3 regions of the Sporosarcina sp. P25 genome follow, and region 1 is predicted to be linked to each of the others. Evidence: riboswitches for the same ligand, from Rfam matches in the RefSeq annotation. Region 1 holds a riboswitch; each other region holds the start of a gene.
The links. Region 1 has a riboswitch for thiamine pyrophosphate ahead of CSV70_RS08290 (ECF transporter S component). Riboswitches for the same ligand answer to the same signal wherever they lie in the genome.
Positions count from the first base shown of each region.

Region 2: it holds a riboswitch for thiamine pyrophosphate, as region 1 does, so the genes downstream of both, thiM (hydroxyethylthiazole kinase) here and CSV70_RS08290 (ECF transporter S component) in region 1, are expected to answer to the same signal.
Region 3: it holds a riboswitch for thiamine pyrophosphate, as region 1 does, so the genes downstream of both, CSV70_RS07060 (thiamine phosphate synthase) here and CSV70_RS08290 (ECF transporter S component) in region 1, are expected to answer to the same signal.

Region 1 covers NZ_PDYV01000007.1:83,139-87,428, reverse strand. Annotated here, with positions in the region: gene CSV70_RS08300 (energy-coupling factor transporter transmembrane component T family protein) at 1-650, opposite strand, end outside; gene CSV70_RS08295 (ABC transporter ATP-binding protein) at 628-2,094, opposite strand; gene CSV70_RS08290 (ECF transporter S component) at 2,116-2,685, opposite strand; TPP riboswitch at 2,768-2,879, opposite strand; gene CSV70_RS08285 (exonuclease domain-containing protein) at 3,067-3,639, shown strand; gene CSV70_RS16340 (response regulator transcription factor) at 3,927-4,067, shown strand.
Region 2 covers NZ_PDYV01000002.1:235,431-239,720, forward strand. Annotated here, with positions in the region: gene thiE (thiamine phosphate synthase) at 1-113, opposite strand, end outside; gene thiD (bifunctional hydroxymethylpyrimidine kinase/phosphomethylpyrimidine kinase) at 113-928, opposite strand; gene thiM (hydroxyethylthiazole kinase) at 948-1,718, opposite strand; TPP riboswitch at 1,781-1,883, opposite strand; gene CSV70_RS02920 (DUF3238 domain-containing protein) at 2,076-3,272, shown strand; gene CSV70_RS02925 (endospore germination permease) at 3,384-4,290, shown strand, end outside.
Region 3 covers NZ_PDYV01000006.1:17,665-21,954, reverse strand. Annotated here, with positions in the region: gene CSV70_RS07075 (DUF2653 family protein) at 1-177, shown strand, start outside; gene CSV70_RS07070 (superoxide dismutase family protein) at 395-1,003, opposite strand; gene CSV70_RS07065 (phosphoribosylaminoimidazolesuccinocarboxamide synthase) at 1,446-2,126, opposite strand; TPP riboswitch at 2,387-2,495, shown strand; gene CSV70_RS07060 (thiamine phosphate synthase) at 2,566-3,165, shown strand; gene thiS (sulfur carrier protein ThiS) at 3,149-3,355, shown strand; gene CSV70_RS07050 (thiazole synthase) at 3,352-4,125, shown strand; gene CSV70_RS07045 (ThiF family adenylyltransferase) at 4,122-4,290, shown strand, end outside.

The sequences.
Region 1 (4,290 bases):
TACTGTTTCGCTTCCATCGCAACTGCAATGCGTTGCGCGCGCCGTATACTTTGGGCAAATAGCGGAACTGTATAGGACTGCAATCGTTCATAGAAACCTCTAAATCCTTTTGAAAACTGGATATTTCGTACTTTTAAAGCATTCCTACGAATTTGTAGCTCTTCAGTTACAGCAGGAATTAAACGAAAAGCTGCAATAAAGCTATAGGCATATTTGGACGGCAGACGAAACTGTTGCATCATAGCATAAAAGAATAGTACAGGTTGGATAGTTAAGATAAACGTAAAGCCAACGAAGCCGAATGAAAGTGACTTACTTCCGAGCAAAAGCGCGTGTTGAATACTCTCTTCAGAAATCTTGAATAGCCCCCATTGCCAAATTACCGCTTCACCCTTACCGAACAACAACATGGTCAACCCAGTGGATAGGAATGAAATAGCTAACGGAATGGAAAGCAATGAAAGTTTCTTCAGCGAATAACCGCTAAATACATAAAATAATATTCCATATAAAATAGCTTGTGAGATAGCAAAAGATAAACTTTGATTTACGAGCGTAATAATCAAGAACGCAAAAAATACGATAAATTTTAACGCAGGATTGACTCGGAATAACCAGGTTTCGCGTTTAGGTGTGAACCAATTGAACACTCTTCGCACCTCCTACTCCATTAGCCGTATGCACAACACCATCAACTACAGTCCAAACAGCAGTAGCGAAGTTTTCTACTATTTCTGTATCATGCGTAACCATCAAAATTGTCATGCCTTCAGTGCGCAATTGTTCCAGCTTTTCAAGAATGGCGAAGGTGTTTCGTGCATCCTGCCCGAAAGTAGGCTCATCCAGTAACAAAATGTCTGTACTAGGAGTAAGAGCAGTTGCGACACTCAAACGACGCTTTTGACCCGTAGATAGCTGGTAAGGATGGCGCGAAACAGAATCAGGTAAGTTAAATAAACACATCAATTCTTTCGCATAAACGTCTGCATCATCTTTTGGCATGCCGTGTAAAGATACGGTTAACTCTTCCGTAATCGAGTTCGTCACAAATTGTAGTTCGGGATTTTGAAAGACGAGCGACAGACCTTGCGGGAGTTGCCGTTTCTTCTTTTTCCACGCAATGGGTACACCGTTCACTTCATAGATACCGCTAGTCCGAAGTAATTGCATGAGAGATAAAAGTAATGTACTTTTACCAGAACCATTTTCGCCAACAATCGTAATCCAGTCACCGGCCTGTACAGTCGCATGTTTGGCAGAAATCTTTTCCATTTGACCACGATAGCCGTGAAAGTCCTGGATTTGAATTTTCTTTTGTGATGAAACGGCTTGACGATTTATCATCATTAATTGAAACGCATCAGATGTTTTATATTCTTCCCATACCCCTGGGTACCAAATACCATATCGTTTCAGTTGTTCTTGAAAGTTTGCAAAAATATATGCTGGTGAACCATCTGCGATTATGACGCCATGATCATTAAACAACACAACACGATCTACCCAGTCAGCAATCAAATTGATTTTATGCTCCACAATGATCACAGTTTTATCAGCGGTTGCCTCTTTAATAGAAGACCAAATCTGTTGCGTGCCTTCCGGATCCAATAATGCAGAGGGTTCATCCAGAAATAGCACGTCAGGTTCTAATAATAAAACAGAAGCCAATGCTAACCGTTGTTTCATACCTTGAGACATTTCATTGATGGGCGTGTGGACATCTTTCAAATGCAAGTCCACACGCTTTAACACTTCTTCAATAAGAAGTGCCATTTCTTCACGCGGAACTTGAAGATTCTCTAAAACGAATGCAAGTTCTTCATCTACATAGGTCATACAGAATTGTGTGTCTGGGTCTTGGAAAACGAACCCCCATGAGTCAGGTAACTGAATGTCTGTTGCTTTCATTGGCAGTTCGATGGAGCTTGGTATAATGCCGCTCAGTACTTGGAGTAAAGTGGATTTCCCACAACCACTAGGACCAAGCATGAGAACTTTTTCGCCAGACTGAACAGAGAAGGAGAAGTCTTTAAAGACCAAAGCATCTTCTCCTGGAAACTTCAGTCGTAAATCTGTAACGCTGATGTTATTCATAGTTGGATCATACCTCCGCTTTTACTGATCAAGCATCGTATATTCTTTCTTATCAACAGGTCGAATGAGCGACGTCACACCTGTTGCTTCTAGCGCCCTTACAATGAGCACAGCAAAAATACCCGTGAAGATGAATGCGCTGATTGCACGTAATCCGTATTTTACAATGAGTGCCCATGTTTCGAGTGCTGCGTAACCATAAACCAAGTCAAGTCCGAAACTTGCAAGACATGACGTGATTCCTGCTAATCCAGCAATTAAAATAGAATAGCGTTTATAACGGAATGCAGCGAACAATAATTCCGCAGCAAGACCCTGTGCGAGTCCATACATCAATACTTCAATACCATGACCAGCAAACGCAGATAAGGAAGCCCCTGCAATACTTGCGATGAGTGCAGTACCTGGTTTTCGTAATAATAAAAAGGCGAACGGCCCGACCATGAACCACATACCGTAAAGCAGTTGACGCGCGACAGGCATGATCGGTTTGACGACAGTGTATAAATCATCCCAAAACTTCATCAGCACGCCAAACACAACGCCAATCATGATGGTAATCAATAAATCGGTGAACTTTAACTTTTTCAAACTCTTCCACTCCTTGTTATTTTTTCATACAAAAAAGCCGTCTGAAGAGCAGACGGCCGAGGAAGGAAAGAGATTCCTGTATAATTCCATCGATCACGCTCTCTACGCTGGCATTACCCAGATCAGATTAACGGTCAGCAGTGGATTCATCTGCTATCTCAGCCTGATTCTCTCAAGCACCCGGACGGACAATCATGTAAGCAATCCTAGTATACAGCACGTTGAATTGTGTGGCAACTTATGAAATGACTACATGTTCAATAAAATGCTTGCAGTTTAAATTGAACATATTGTACTGAAATCCTGATATACTAATAGGATAGAAATGTTCATAATTATATTCTCGATATAATGGAAATAGAGTGTAAAAGGAGTTTTCACATGACAAAACATATAGCGTTTATTGACGTGGAGACGACAGGTATGAGTGCCGAGGCGAGTGAAGTGATCGAGTTAGGCGTTATGCTGGGAGAGTATGAAAATAACCGTATTGTTCGGGTCGCTGATGAGTATTGCGAGTTTCAAGAACCGTTCTATTCCATTTCTCCGACGATTACGAATCTCACGGGCATTACCGATCAGATGGTAAGAGGGAAGTCGCTTGATATGGATAGAATTCTAAAAATACTTGATCAAGCAGACGGTATAGTAGCACATAACGCATCATTTGATAGGGGGTTCGTCAGCCGGCTATTACCTGAAACGCTCGATATGGACTGGTATTGCTCCGTCAGACAAATCAAATGGAAAAATTACGGCTTTGAAAACGGTAAACTGCAACAATTGCTGAGAGCGCACCGAATTCAAGTGCATAATGCCCACAGAGCACTTGACGATGCAAAAAACCTAGCACTCTTACTGAACTCGTCCAATCCGAATCTGACGGATGATACATTCATCTCCTATTTGATGAATAAAGCACCGATGAAGAAACCAGCCAAATCAAGATTTTAATAGTAGCGAATGATGTCCGGGAATACTTCACCGGGCATCTTTTTTGTATGGTTTAAGGTTTAAATCATAGGAAAGTGAATCTTATAACAAAATCAAAGTATAGAGTGATGACACAAAGACGTCATGGAAGTATGCTGAATTCTTGTGTATAAACCAATCTGCACATCTTTTTCATAATCTTTTTCTATACTTAAAATATAGATGGCTAGGAAGTTTATCTTGAAATACGCAGATTTTCAAATATACCGACGATCATGCTAGAAGCAAGAACAGATAAGACAAATTGAATGAAGGGTCTAGACAAAAGTGCAGATGACTATATTGTAAAACCATTTGATGCACGGGAACTTATAGCGAAAGTAAACGCTATTTTGCGACGATCTGAGAAACTGGAAGAGGACTTGGATCATCCTGACTGTGGTGAGTAAATAGTGCTCCATATTCGTTGCACTATAAGGATAAGAGTACACAACTGTCATAGAAAGGGTTTTACATTATTGAGACGCCCATTACTCAATCCAAGAGACCGTTGACGAGAGATCAATTGATGCATGCCGCCTAGTATCATAATAGGTATCTCGATATTCGAACTGTCGACTATCCATACAAAATTTAAGGGATAAATAAAAAGATTTCCTAATGATGAACTTA
Region 2 (4,290 bases), on a different contig from region 1:
ACACCCCCGCGAAGAGCTGCTTCCACTATTGCTAATGGATCTTGATTCCCTGAGTTTGGTGTGCCCATTACAAAATATAAACCTAATGCTTTCTTCAATCCTATATTTGACATCAGTGTATCTCCTTTTTTAGATCACCATATGCCCAATGATTTGTCGGTCCATGGCCTGAACCGATCTTCAAGCCATTTTCAATCGCGGCTTGTATGAATTGCTTCGCTTCGGCAACTGCATCCGTCAAGGAATAGCCTTTAGCTAGAAAACTTGTCAACGCCGCTGCAAATGTGCATCCGGTTCCATGTGTGTCTTTAGTTTGGATCCAAGGTGTAGTTACAGTGAATGACTGACCTTCTTCGTCCGCGTAATAATCCTTTGCGTCCAACACATCATTACGGTGGCCGCCTTTCATAACGACGGCTTTCGCTCCCATTTGGATAAAAGCAGCTGCGGCTTGCTGAATGTCTTCATCTGTTCGTATTTTCATTCCGGTCAGTACTTCCGCTTCAGGAATATTCGGAGTCACAATGGTAGCCAGTGGCAACAAATGCTCTTTTAATGCTTGAATCGCCTGTTGTTGCAATAAAGTTTGTCCTCCCTTTGCAATCATGACAGGGTCAATGACTAATGGAAACGAAGGGTATTCTTTTAATAGCGTAGCTACTTCAGTAATAATTTCTGCAGAAAACAGCATCCCGGTTTTACATGCTTTTACATCAAAATCATCAAGTACTGCACGTATTTGTGCTATTACTCCTTCTGTTTGTATTGGATAAACACCGTGAACACCGTGTGTGTTCTGAGCAGTCACCGCGGTTATAGCAGAAGTGCCAAATACACCTAGTTCCTGGAACGTTTTTAAGTCGGCTTGAATTCCTGCGCCACCTCCGCTATCCGAACCGGCAATGGTCAATGCTACTTGTACTGTCAATTGAAAAACCTCCTGTCTATTAGGTTGAAAATGTTTTCGATTCTCTATCCAATGTATGTAATGTATTTATGAAGTTCACAGCAAAGTCGCCAGGACCACGTGAAATTTTTGCTGTCTGTTCACCAGCCCGTTTATAAAATGAAAGTGCATCTGCTACGGCTTCCAAGGGATGCTCCATTCCTACAGAGAGAAAAGCACCCGTGATAGAACTAAGTAAACACCCCGTACCTGTAATGGTAGTCATCATGGGGTGACCGCCTGTAATGGATAATGTGGAATCACCATCCGTGACAATATCCACTTCGCCTGATACTGCAACCAGACAGTTATACTTGCGAGCAGTCATTGTCGCTATACTTTTGATGTCGGCAGAACCTTCACCTGCGTCAACACCCTTGGCGGCCCATGGAACATCTGCAATTGCAGCAAGTTCCCCTGCATTACAACGGATCAGTGTGACGTCTACTTCGTTCAGTACTTTCAGGACGCTAGCTTTACGAAAAGCTGTGGCGCCTGCACCCACAGGGTCTAGTACGACGGGTTTTCCTACTGCGCGGGCACTGTTTCCTGCCAAAATCATTGCATCTACTGTTTGTTGCTTCAATGTGCCAATATTTAAAATGCTGCAAGAGGCAATTCTAGCGATATCTTCTGCTTCTTCTACTGCATCCGCCATAACGGGAGAAGCGCCTATTGCAAGTAAACCATTTGCTTGGAAATTCGCGACTACAAAATTTGTAATGCAATGAACGAGCGGTTGCCTTTGACGAAGTTCTTGAATAAGCTGCATGTTTCTTTTCCTCCCTTTAAAGGTATATATACAAAAAACCCATGCATAGATGGGCAATTGGGTATGAAAACTACCCACTTCCCTCCGCTAGTATGTGCTAGATCAGGTTCAAAGGGTTTGCGTAATCGCATCTCAGCCGAAAAGAAGGCGCCCCTAGTGGTGGCTATGTATCAGACAGGCTAATTATATCATATACATGAAAAAGGTTGAAATAATACTGGGATTAGAAGGTCTAAGTATTTGGAAATGAGCGATTCCGAATAGACAAAGAGGTATAACGATATGCTGAATGTTACATAATTATCTGAAGGCGTATAACTGTTTCAGATGAAATAGATAAAAGGGAGCAGATCGCAAATGGAGAAATTATTTGAAATTCAACAGATGGTTCATTCATTGGATGATATATCATTCACATGGAGTGACACAGGTGGTTATTATCGTGTTTATAAAAATGACAGGCAAGTATATGAAGGAACGGCTCCAAAGTTTACGGATGGTGAATTAGACCCGTCACATCCTTTTCAATATACAGTGGAACGAGTAGAGGAAGGACGGGTTCAAGATGTGATTGTTATCCAGACGTCCGCCCTAACAGAAGTACAGGAAGATGAACATCCTTTACAACGCTTAGTCATTACAACGATTGTCGCCCCATCACAAATTGCACTGTCATGGGAGTGGATTAAGGACGTAGAGAAGTTTGATATTTACCGCAACGGACAATACATCGAGACAATTACTGATAATCGTTTTATTGATCGTGAGACAAGTCTTTCTGAGTCGGTAGTATATAGTGTCGCGGCAACGCGTCCATTGATTGACAGCAATCAGAAAATGAATGTCAGTAAATCGATCGCATCAAAAGTGTATGAAGTGATTATGCCTCGAAATCTTGAGAATAAACCGACAGAAGAAATCTACACTTTTTCTGTACGGGTAAAGCAGCGGAATCAATTACTAAAACCGGTAGCTGACAGGAAAAAGACAAAAGAAGTGGAACAGTGGAAGTTCCGTTATACGACATTTTTAAAGGAAGATATTATAAAGAATCCGAATCTCTTTTCACCGATACCATACTTTACAGGAGATGATCGGGACTTTAATCCAGAAGGGAAAAGCTTCCGTACCCGTGTGGATATAGAAGGAGAGTTTATCGGGGGAGACAGTACATTGCAATTTACGAAAGCCACGGGACCGTCAATCGGCTTGAATACGATGAAACGGTATAAGCGTCATGACCATGCGTCTGTAGATGGTATAGACATTGATCGGTTGGAAGGGAAATCGACAGAAGTTCATTTTACAATCAATCATGACGTAGGCAATCCATTAACCACTTCACCGCCAATTCATTATGAAGTGAAAGCTCATGTGGATCAGGAAGGGAACATTGACCTGGTTGGCTATCATAATGATGCACCTCATCATGAAATTTATTTAGCGCTTGACGGAGAGGACTGGCGTTCCGTCCATCGTACTGAAAGTGAAGGATTAGCGTATTTGTCAGGTGTGCTGGGAGATAATTATTGGCGTTATACCACATGTAATTAATGCAGTTGAGAAAATAGTATTATCCATCCCCTCTATTCTATCGTCTAGTAAGTATAATTTTATCTATTATTGTCAAAGCTAAATGATATAAAAACGTTAGAGGGTTTTCGTATGAAAAAAACCGGTTCTATAAGTGTCTTGCATGTTATTTTCCTGTCGATGACAATAATTGGTTTGAAAAATCATGTGACTATTATCCCGTCATTGGTGAAAGGGGCGGGAAGGGATGGATGGATATCTATTCTAGTTGCAACTATTGCAATCTTTCCTTGGCTTTTTCTCGTACTTTACATCCATAAAAAATCAAATCAACAACCGTTAACAAAGTGGTTGGAGACGAACATCGGGAAAGTCGCTACAGCCATATTCCGGTATGTAACGGCTTTCTTTTTAATTATTATGGCCGCATTTACAATGGGTGAGACATTATTTTGGATGGTGTCAACTTTTCTGCCAGAAACGCCTATGCTGCCGTTGGTAATCGTTTACACCATTTTATGTATCCTACTTGTCACCACAAACTTACAAACGATTGCGATGGTTAATGTACTTATTTTATTTTGGATCGTTATTTTAGGTTTTTTTATTGCATTTACGAATATGCAAGTGAAAAATTATGAGTTGCTTCAACCTTTTTTGGAACATGGATTTCAACCTGTACTCACTACCGCGATGTTTGCAGCATCCGGATTTGTCGAGATTTTGTTGTTCTTGTTCATACAACAACAAGTCAAAGATCGGATGCGGTGGTATCATTTCGCTATTATGCTTTTCATTTTAATGGGTTTGACCATGGGTCCTACCATTGGAGCCATAACGGAGTTTGGTCCAACCGAAGCGATAAAACAAAGATTTCCCGCCTATGAAGAATGGGGACTGGGATCGGTTGGGCGGTTTATCGAGCATTTTGATTTTGCTTCAATTTATCAATGGTTGTCAGGTGCATTCATAAGAGTGGGGCTTCTTTTATTCATAGCAGCGGACTTGTTAAATATGACAGGAGACAAACAGCGTATTT
Region 3 (4,290 bases), on a different contig from region 1:
GACACTGGGTTTTCAGCAGATGCAGAGCTTAACGGCAAAATGCATCACTTGGACACTTCCCGTCTCGTCGAAGCGCTTCGCCTTTGGATTGAGCAGTATCTCGATCAAGATCCGATGGCAGCAGGCATTCAGCTAAAGCTGGATGATGAAGAAGGGATTATCGCGATCGTTCGATAATCAACAGGACGCCCCTTTCCGGGAGGGCGTTCTTTTTTTCGTCTGTGGGAATGAAGAGACCGTTAGAAAGAAGGATGGTGATATGCATTCTTCCATTTTATCATTAGGATCGAAACCCCTTGTAAATACAGATTATCCAGTTCTTATATATTTCGATTAAGACTTCGTCCACGCGAAAAAAGGATGCCCCACACCTCGGGACATCCTGCCTTACCTCTTACTTCATATTCTCAGATGTAATCTCTGCACAAGCAAATGGTGTTCCTGAATTGCCTGCTGGATCGGTAATGTTATCATCTGCGCCTTCATGGATAATCAATGCACTTCCATCTTCATCCATTAACGAATTTTCTTTTCCAGACTCAAGCGTAACTGCATCTGTCGTCACAGTAACTTTTGCGTTACCTTCTTCATCCGCCACAAGATTCTCCAAATCTCCTGCGTGGTGTCCTTCTGGATTCTCTAATCCATGCTTTTTATCTGTTGGGTTGAAATGACCGCCAGCAGACTCTTTAAAGTCCGGTGCAGTACAGACGCCCGTTTCATGGAAGTGCATACCGTGTTCTCCTGGCTCAAGGCCGGATACATCGATATCCATTGCTACTCCAGATGGCCCTTGCGTTAGCGTTACAGAACCAATTTCTTCTCCATCCACATTTATAACCGGTGCCATCACTTCAGGCTCCACTGTCTCCTCTTCTACAACTGGATCACCCGTGCCGTTCACCGGTTCTTTTTCTTTTTCATTTCCTTCATCCGTAGCGCCCCCGCAAGCTGCCATCAATAACGCTGAGCTCAATGCAATACTTGGTAATTTCCACATCATTAAATTCCTCCTTGTATAAGTTATGTAATTCATTGTTCATTACTGATTGGATAATGAACTCATAGTGTGTAGTGTACCCCATTTCTCAAAATTCTAACATGTATCTATCATTTTAAGAGCGGATTGCGGACTGGATAGAGCGGTTACCCTGTGACATTGAGCGTTTACCGCTGGACTTTGAGCGCTTTACGCCCGACATAGAGCGTTTACACAGACACATTGAGCGCTTAACGACAAACATAGAGCGCAACCGCATCCCCCTTCCAACAAATAAATGAAAGCCGCAGACAGATTAAAGTTTCGCTGATAGAAAAGGCCCTTTCATTAGCTAGAATTCACTACCGCACACTGGTGATAAAGCAAACTATGTATCGCCACACACACTGGTTGCTAGTATAGGAAATATAAAAAACCGGAAACATTTTTCGTTTCCGGTCAAATTTTATGAGAATAATATCTTTTCTAATTCCATTGGTTCAATATATGTATCGCCTCGATAAACGCGCATATTGCCTCCTGAAATTTCATCGATCAACATGATGTTGCGCTCAGGATCGCGACCGAATTCCAATTTGATATCATATAGTTCTAAACCTTTTTCCGCCATCTCTTTTCGTACTACTTCAGAAATTTGCTTTGTTAATTCTTTAAGTGTCGCATATTCTTCATGCGTTAAAATGTGAAGTTGTGCCAAAGCATCTTCCGAAATAGGTGGATCTTGACGTTCATCGTCTTTCAGCGTCACTTCCACGTAAGCATCCAGTACTTGTCCTTCTTCAGCGTATGCACCGAATCTGCGCAAGAAACTTCCGACCGCACGGTATCGACAAATCACTTCTAATCCTTTACCAAAGACCGTAGCAGGCTTCACCGTCATCGTCACTTCATCCAGATCGGCATCGATGTAATGTGTCGGTACGTTTTGCTCCTCCAATTTCTCGAAAAAGTATTTCGTCATGCGAAGTCCAGACTTCCCGGCACCTTCAATCGTCAGGCCTACTGTGTTGGCACCTGGATCAAATACACCATCTTCCCCTGTTACATCATCCTTGAATTTCAATAGCACGTGGCCATCTTCCAAGCGGTAGACGTCTTTCGTTTTACCAGAATAGGTTAATTTCATCCGTACGATTCTCCTCTATTCATAAATGTGTACTACCTATTCAGTATAAAGCACTTTGACGAGAAGAAAAAGTATTGTTTGACAAAAGTTGATGGACGTCCAGGTCATTTTCACAAAATAATCTTATACGTAGGATAATTAATACAAGTGAATTGAGGTAAATGAATAAAATAGTTTGACGCAATCATCTTCTAATTTTTATGAAGAAACTCTTTTCATTCTCTCACACACATGATACGCTAGTTCTGAAAATGAAATATTTTGACCATTAGGGGAATCCTTTACAAGGACTGAGAAAAGAGTGTGGCTCTGAAACCCTTATTACCTGAACAGGTTAGCACCTGCGGAGGGAAGTGGCGAGTCGTTCCGTATGTATTTCTGTCGACACATCCACCACTTTCCGATTCGGGAAGTGGTTTTTTCTATTGGAGGGGCATGAATGAAATTACTTGGCGTGACCGATGACCGTCTTTCGCTTGATGAACTAACACTTCACTTGCAACAGACAATACCGTTTCTGGATGCTATGATCTTGCGTGAAAAGTCCAAGACAGATGAACAACTGATAGATGTGATTTCACGTCTTGCGAATAGTGGATTCCCACTTGAAAAGCTCATTATACATGCCAGACCTTACGTAGCCAGCAAGCTAAACCTTTCGAACGTGCAGTTGCCGGGCTATGGCATGAGTGTACGGGATGCACGTCGGAAGTTTCCCGAGCTAACATTCGGCTGCTCGATTCATTCAATAGAAGAGGCAAAAAAAGCTACGACAGAAGGAGCAGATTGGCTCTTATACGGGCATGTTTTCGAAACAAAATCAAAACCCGGCCTACCAGCACGCGGTACCGACGAATTGTTTTCTATTGCGAAGTATAGTTCGATTCCCGTATATGCAATCGGCGGAATTCAGCCACATCATTTGCCTGATTTGCAGCGAAACAACGTAGCAGGCGCGGCTGTATTATCCCCTATGCGGTCACTAAACGTTTTACAGAGTTATAGAAAAGGAGAGGCGTTTAATGGAGAAAATGATTGACTTGAACGGAAAGTCGTATTCAGTCGTTCCGGAAGTAAGGACGATTCAGCAGTTACTTGAGCATTTAGGACTTGGTGATCGTATTTTGATTGTGGAGAAAAACAAAGAAATTTTGCAAAAAGAGTACTACGATGCACCGATTATGGATCGAGACCAAATTGAAATCATTCATTTTGTAGGAGGCGGATGAAGATGTTAAAAATTGCAGATAAAGAATTCTCTTCACGTTTATTATTAGGTACAGGGAAATACCCTTCATTTGATATACAAAAGCAGGCAGTCGCAGAATCAGAAGCAGACATCCTCACATTCGCGGTACGGCGCATGGATATTTTTGAAGCATCGCAGCCTAATTTTCTAGAGCAATTGGATTTAACTCGCTATACATTGCTTCCAAATACTGCAGGTGCAAGCACAGCAGAAGAAGCCGTACATATCGCGCGTCTCGCAAAAGCATCCGGACTTTGTGACATGGTAAAGGTTGAAATCATTGGGTGCAGCCGTTCATTGCTGCCAGACCCTGTAGAAACATTACGTGCTTCTGAAACGCTATTAGAGGAAGGCTTTATTGTATTGCCTTATACGTCAGACGATGTAGTACTCGCAAAAAGACTATGCGAATTAGGCGTTCATGCCATCATGCCGGGCGCTGCGCCAATCGGTTCAGGCAGAGGCATTCTGAACCCGCTGAATCTGTCATTCATCATTGAGCAGTCCAATGTCCCCGTGATCATCGATGCAGGCGTTGGCTCACCAAAAGACGCAGCATTCGCGATGGAGCTCGGAGCAGACGGTGTCTTGTTAAATACAGCAGTGTCAGAAGCGGCAAATCCTGTCATGATGGCAGCCGCAATGAAGATGGCGATTGAAGCGGGACGTCTCGGTTATAAGGCAGGACGTATGCCAGTACGTGACTATGGTGTAGCTAGCAGTCCCACTGAAGGACTTGTGACAAATTGATTGGTAAATATTCTCGGCAAGAGCTGTTTACACCGATCGGACTGGTTGGGCAACAGCGTATTCGTGAAGCAAAAGTTTTCGTCTTAGGAGCGGGTGCACTCGGTTCTTCTGGAGCGGAGATGCTAGTCCGGGCAGGTGTCGGTGAACTGACGATTGTCGATCGCG